One region of the Butyricicoccus sp. AF18-9LB genome, then DNA from elsewhere that is predicted to be linked to it. Evidence: riboswitches for the same ligand, from Rfam matches in the RefSeq annotation. Region 1 holds a riboswitch; each other region holds the start of a gene.

Evidence for each region. A riboswitch is a leader RNA that binds a small molecule or an ion and turns the genes downstream of it on or off. The one in region 1 is predicted to bind cyclic di-GMP.
Region 2: it holds a riboswitch for cyclic di-GMP, as region 1 does, so the genes downstream of both, PGY33_RS10260 (IS256 family transposase) here and PGY33_RS09215 (transglutaminase-like domain-containing protein) in region 1, are expected to answer to the same signal.
Region 3: it holds a riboswitch for cyclic di-GMP, as region 1 does, so the genes downstream of both, PGY33_RS09430 (S-layer homology domain-containing protein) here and PGY33_RS09215 (transglutaminase-like domain-containing protein) in region 1, are expected to answer to the same signal.

Annotation. Positions count from the first base shown of each region.
Region 1 is NZ_JAQCWA010000013.1:62,617-64,886, forward strand. Features, by position in the region: cyclic di-GMP riboswitch class I at 126-220, opposite strand; gene PGY33_RS09215 (transglutaminase-like domain-containing protein) at 497-1,318, opposite strand; cyclic di-GMP riboswitch class I at 1,334-1,422, opposite strand; gene PGY33_RS09220 (S-layer homology domain-containing protein) at 1,697-2,270, opposite strand, start outside.
Region 2 is NZ_JAQCWA010000017.1:43,527-45,796, forward strand. Features, by position in the region: gene PGY33_RS10255 (hypothetical protein) at 1-180, opposite strand, end outside; partial or broken gene PGY33_RS10260 (IS256 family transposase) at 243-1,030, opposite strand; cyclic di-GMP riboswitch class I at 1,408-1,498, opposite strand; gene PGY33_RS10265 (helix-turn-helix domain-containing protein) at 1,706-2,270, opposite strand, start outside.
Region 3 is NZ_JAQCWA010000014.1:50,688-52,957, forward strand. Features, by position in the region: gene PGY33_RS09430 (S-layer homology domain-containing protein) at 1-1,195, opposite strand, end outside; cyclic di-GMP riboswitch class I at 1,305-1,396, opposite strand.

The sequences.
Region 1 (2,270 bases):
ACTCCTTAATGAGTAGCACAGATAGTCATTTTTTACAATTTCTTCAGCCAATGCAGAAGTAGTTCAATTTCCAAATAGAATACCCCCTTTACAGCGCATAGCTCTGCAAGGGGGTACAAAGTACCTTTGGCAACCGGCTGCCATGCGGAGAGGAAAAACCTCCGTTTAGGCCCATCTGGCTTTGCGACACCGGTTTTCACCGGCTGTGCCTTTGTCTGTACCTGTATCCCTTTACGGAAGTCATGCACAGAATTTTACGATCTTTTCTGTCGGCAGACACGCCGGACTGCATACACAGTCCTTTGCCTGCGCAGGACAGAAATCCTCCGGATCCTCTTCTTCAGTATACCATAAATGCCCGCGAATAACAAACAAATACTGTAAAAAGCGAAGAAGGATTTCAATCCGGAATCGTTTTTATGCAATAAATCGCCGCTGATCGGACATAAACGCATCCAATCAGGACCATTTGCATACAAAGTAAAACGGAAACGTGTTAAGCCGCAGCTACTGCAAGCGCATCGCTGGTGTTGGTGTAGGTCAGCGGAGATACACAGTCATGCAGGGTTTTTGCGTTCTTCACGCTGCGGGTAACCGCGTAGGTCAGGTCGATCTGATACCACTTGCCGTTCAGGTTTACCTTGTTCCAAGCATGGTAGCTGGAGCCGGCGTAACCCTTGGTCAGTGCACACGGGATGCCCTGGCTGCGGCACATTGCTGCAAACAGCGAGGAAAAATCGTAGCAGATACCGGTGGTGCCCTTCAGGGTAGCGGCGGTATCCGGGATGTACTTGGTGATCTTGCCGCTGGTGATCTCTTTCGCCAGCTTGTTATCATATGTATAACGGCTTGCCATGTAGTTGTAGATGGCGATAACCTTAGCCTCGTCAGTCTTGGCGTTCTTGCAGAGCTCAGCAGCCTTAGCGGATACCGTGTCGCCCTTGGAGAACTGAACCTCGGAAGTGGAGGCCAGATACGGAGCATAGCTGTCCTTAACGGTTACGTTCATGGACTTGGACTCGACCTGCTGATAGGACGTACCGGAAACGTTGCGGTACAGCGTTACGGTGTACTTGCCGTTGCCCTTATCGAGAGAGAAGGAAGCATCCTTGCCGCTCGGGCAATCATAGAATACGGTCTTGCCGCCGTTGTACTGAATACCAACCTTGAGCCTTGCACTCGAGGAGTAGTTTACGGTAACATAACCGTGGGTGGAATTACTCATATCCACAACATCATTTAATGCTACTGCGGTAACGCCCATCGAGAGGGCAGCTGCTGCAAAAACTGCGCATGCAATACGAAAAAGCCGCTTCATATCCGGCGATCTCCTTTCGGTAACTGGCTGCCAGCCCTCTCGATGAGGGGTAAGGCCCTATAGCTTTGCGTCGCCACCTTTCGGTGGGTTTGCTATTATCGTTTGAGATGCGGTCAAAGCGACTGCATCATCTTCTTTTATCCTCACTATAGCGCATCTATCGTGTTTTGTCAACAGGGTTTTACAAAATAAGAAGAAATTATGACATGCTGCCGCAGATTTACCGATAATATGACATTTTTCCGCTTCTTCCGCTCATATTGCAGCGGTTTGTCCGGGAATGCAACTCGCTCCGCAGCGTGAGATGGCGGCAAAAAATCGGTAAACAGACGGCGGCAAGGGAATACCCCTGCCGCCGCTTTCCATCGGTTGATTTGCTTATTTTCTGCCGTACAGTCTGTACAGGAACGTGACGATCTGTGCTCTCGTGCAGTTGTTATGCGGACCGAACAGACCGTTTCCGATGCCGCCGGTGATGCCCTTCTGCTCTGCCCATGCTGCCGCATCAGCGTAGTATGCATCGACAGGTACATCGGTGAAGGCCGCGCTGCCGCTAACCGCCGGACTGCCTGCCGCACGGTACAAGAGCGCTGCGCCTTGTGCTCTCGTGCAGATGGTGCCGGGTGCAAATGTTGTATCGCTCGTGCCCTCGGTAATGCCATTCTCAACCGCCCACGCAACCGCCTTGGCGTAGTATGCATCTGCCGGAACATCCGCGAAGCTGCTCAGCGCCTTCGGTTCAGGCGAACCCGCCGCACGCCACAGGAAGGTTACAATCTGCGCTCTGGTGCAGGCAGCGTTCGGAGCAAACAGCGTGTCGCTCATACCTCCGGTAATGCCCTTCTGCGCCGCCCAGAGGACTGCATCGTAGTAGTAATCCTCCGCGTGCACGTCGGTGAAGAAGTTGAGCATGGTGTTGTCATCCATAAAGACCGCCTTCACCGTGACCTTG
Region 2 (2,270 bases), on a different contig from region 1:
CCCTAAGTGAATTTCAACGCCGATGGACTTGAACTGCGGCATCTGGTAATATGACGAAAGCCCTGATTTCCCTTTGCCGGTACGAATGCACTCATTTTGTTCGATAATATTCTGAATTTCGGAATATTTGCATTGAAATTTTAGTGAAAAGGTATGAATACCGTACTCGTTCGTAATCATCTGCTGTTCCTCCGTTTCTGAGCACATACTGTGCAGCGTTTACAGGTTTTCGGCTCATGCTGCAGCATTTTGAAAAGACTGTCATCGGTCGGAAACACGGATTTCGACTTGGTTACCTTCCTGAGCTGACGGTTAAAGCCTTCAATCGTGTTGGTCGTATAGATCAGCCGTCGGAGTGCCTGAGGAAACTTGAAATAGGTACTGAGATTTGCCCAGTTATCCCTCCATGACTGAGAAATCTTAGGATATTTCTTGTCCCAGTGTTCTGCAAACGTGTCTAACGCGTCCAAAGCAGCCGATTCATCTACCGCTGCGTAGACTGCTCTCAAGTCAGCCATAAGTGCCTTCAAATCCTTGTAAGAGACATATTTGCCGGAATTTCGAAGCTGATGGATGATGCAGTTCTGGATTTCCGTCTTGGGATAGACCGCCTCGATCGCCGCAGAAAAACCGGTCAAATTATCCGTACAGCAATGAAAATATCCTCGATGTCCTGGCTGATGCTGGTCTGATTTTTCCGCAGCACCTTGGGTTCGAATTCGCTCTTGCGATCCCGCGGCACAGATACCTCTACATCGCCAAAACTGGTGCGCAGGGTTTTGCTGCTGCGCCCGTTCCGGCCGTTATCCGTGTCCTTGTTCTTGTAGTCATACCGGCTGTAGCCCAGTTGATCGTCCAGCTCGGCCTCCAGACCGTTTTCCATGAACTCGGTGTTAGGTTTAAGTCTAGTCTGCCACATAGCCTCGATTGCGGTAATCTCTCCGGCACGCCATCGGGAAACAACCCGCTCGTAGTTGTCCGGCAGCGGTATCGGCTTGCGTCCGGTGTACTGGCTCTTTGTCTTGGCAATGGCGATACCCTCGCGCTGGCGCTGGAGGATGTACTCGCGTTCGAGTTCTGCGACCGCCGCAAACGCCACAGTCGGCGCCATTGTCGCAACAAACACAATGATACTATTGCCGATAACAATCGTTTTTCATAACTTTCCCTCCGTATTTTATCTGCTTTAACGGCTTCAAATTTAAATAAAAAAACGCTTTCAAGACATGGCTACTCATGACTTGAAAGCGTTTTTATATCTTTGTTGGAACAGCACAAAAGGGCAGAGTTTTACCTGCTCTGCGAGCAGTGTATTGCACCGCGAATCGGCTTGCCATATTCTTTTGACGGCGTACACCTCCTTCTGCCAAATAAAGCGCAGAAGAGGTTAACAGCGTCTTCGCTGATGCTTACAACCGGCTGTCATTGCGGCGTTCGCCGCCTTAGACCCTTCCGGCTTTGCGTCCCCCATCTTTCGATGGGTTTGCCTATCTCTCAGACACCGTATATGTACCTGATTTTTGATTGTTATACCATAATCTGTATAAGCACGCGATTGGTCTGTTATACGATTCGTGTCATAAAAACGACATTTCGCGCAGCAATCTGATGAATATCACCGTTCGGATAGCACAGCTGCGCTGCGCTTGCCTGTCTGTACACGCGACCGTTTCATCCTGTGGACGCAGTACGGAGAGTGTGCTTTTTATTTCCACTGGGTGCGGTACTGATGCGGGGTAATGCCGGTGCTCTTACGGAAGGCCATAATAAAGTGCGAAGCACTGGAGAAACCGCAGTTATCTGCGATGGTCTCAATACTCTGCGAGGTGGTGAGCAGCTGCTGCTTTGCGGCGCTCAGACGCACAGTCTGCAAAAACTGATGCGGTGTTGCCGACTGGTATTCCTTAAACTTACGCATATAGTAGCAGGTGCTGAGCGCAGCACGCTGGGACAGGTGTTCGATGGAGAGCGATTTGTCCGCAAAATTGTACGTCATATAGTCGGCTGAGTCCTGAATGGCGATCTCGAGATCGCTTTTTTTCTTTTCCCCGAGCACGAGCACGAGCAGAACGAGCAGCTTGTTGATCGTCAGGGAAATAATATGAGGATTGGGCTGGTTCTGGTGCACCGAGACCATGATGCGGCGGACACATTCCTCAATCTCGGCATTGCTTCCGGTGGGCAGGATGAACCCGTGCGTATTGAGGATAAGATGTGTATAGGCCGTGCTGCCGTTGCCTGCAAAGTGGAACCAGCGCATGCGAATCGGT
Region 3 (2,270 bases), on a different contig from region 1:
CGAAGGTGACAACATACTCGTCCGGTCTAAGCAGCACTTTTGCCGTGCTGCCGGTAGTCAGCGACTTGTTCAGCAGCAGCGCATACAGGTTTACCGTGCCGTCCTTGCTGACCGTAACCGTGGAACGAGTGCTGGTAAGCTGATACTGTTCGCTTGCTGCACCATCTGTAAAGTTACCGCTGTTGTTCGGCATATCCTTCAAGACAGCGCCGGTCATGTAGTTATTGTTCAGATAGACCTTTGCGCCTGCGTCATGACGTGCTTTGAGCGTAGCAGGAACTAAACCGCGCAGATAAGTGTTTTCCAAATGAATCTCGGTCAACGCAGTCTGTGTAAATGCGTCCGGTAATACACCGCGCAGAGGGTTCGTGTCCAGCGCGAGATATTGCAAGCCTGCCAGATTAGCAATACCGGCAGAGATTTCGCCTTCCAGCTTGTTTTCGGACAGGTCTAAAATCTGCAAACCGGAAAGCGAGTACAGCGTTTCGGGAATCGTGCCGGTCATGCCGCATTGCCACGCCGAAAGAGAGATAAGATTCGTCAGCGCGGACAGGTCGGGAATCGTGCCGCCGATAACGTTTTCTGAAAGGTTCAAGTATTTCAGACTGCTCATACCGGCAACTGCCGCAGGAAAACCGCCGGTCAACTGATTTCCCATGAGGTTCAGCACCTCAATCTGGGTATTGCTCAAAATCGTATCCGGTATCGTACCGGTGTACTGATTGTCTTTGAGAACCAGCGTTTTCAATGCGGGCATTGTGCCAAATTCGGAAGGAATCGCACCTGCATAATCATTACCGCCTAAATCCACATTCTGCAATTTCGGGAGCGTATAGAGCGCAGATGGAATATCTCCGCTCAAATGATTATCCGAGAGGAACAGATACCGCAATTCACTAAGTTCCCCGATTGCAGCCGGTATATGTCCGGTGATGTTTCGGCCTTTCAGACCAATGCTCTTGATTTCTACAAGGTCTTCCGCTCCGGTGATGGTATCCAGTGTGCGTTGCTGTGCGTTCAGAAGACGCTCAATCTCATTGATGAACCATGTCTGTCCATCACAGGCGGCAATAAACCGTTTGGCATATTCCGTCTGTGGGTTTGGCGTAAAGTCCGCTGCGCCTGCCGTGAGTGGTGCGTATAGCTGCAACAGCAAGGCTATTACAAGCAATACGCTGATTCGTGTGCGTTTCATTTTTCGATCGCTCCCTTTCTTTTGCGCCCAAACAGTTAAAAAAGGGCGCAGTACCGCATGGATAGTAGTCCACACAGTATTGCGCTGTTTCTTAAAATGCGGGGACTGGTTAGGTAACTGGCTGTCATGCGATTGCAGAGCAATCGTTTAGACCCTATAGCTTTGCGCCGCAGAGTTTCCTCTGTTTTGCCATTTCTGCCATTCTCCTAAGAGTTTGGGTTTTTAGTTAATTAAATTGTACTAAGTTGCTTGGCATTTGTCAATTATTACTTTGTCAATTTCAACAAAAGTCCTTTTGTACTTAAACAAGTAATTGTTCAAAATTGCAGACTGCTTACGTCGGAAAGGGTCTACTGTTATAGACTTCAAAAGATTTCTCTCTGCGTTCGCCGCCGCGAGAATGGTGAGGGGGTGCTGCGGCTGTGGGTAACTGCCGCAAGGGAGTTATCCATAACCGCAGCAGGGGGAGAGGAAAGACGCGGGCGGCGCGGATTTCGTTCCTCTCCCCCTTAACGCGCCGCTGTACATCTGTTCTGTACAGGTGCGTTTCGGAATTTATTTGTCCGAATTGTCGGGAAAACCAAAATATTTTTACGGAAAGTGGTCAATTATTTGACCACTTTTGCTTTGCCGAAACTGCCGATTTAGGACTATGCAACAAATGTTCGATTGCAAAGTGTTACGAGGACAAGAATATTGCATTTTTGCAACTTTTCTGTGTACCAAAGTTTAATTATGAATCAAATGTGAACAATTTCTGCCCCGATTGACTTTGTTCTGTATATACGGTATGATAGAATCCCAATCAAAGATGAAAGCCTAAACTCCATACTTATCTTAGCTTTCTTTAATTTTGGTTTCGGTGATACATGGCTTGTCAGCAAATATGCATAGTAACGCAATGCACAGACAGGCCGAATAGCAAAAAGCAGGAGGTTAATTGGACTTTGACAACTGAATAAAGCTCCATCTGTAACGAATTTTCCGTGTCGGGCAACCGACAAGCCGCTTCGATAAAACAGCCGGTCAGCTACCGGCGTGGCGAGAACAGCGGAAAAGGATACTCCCCACCGGC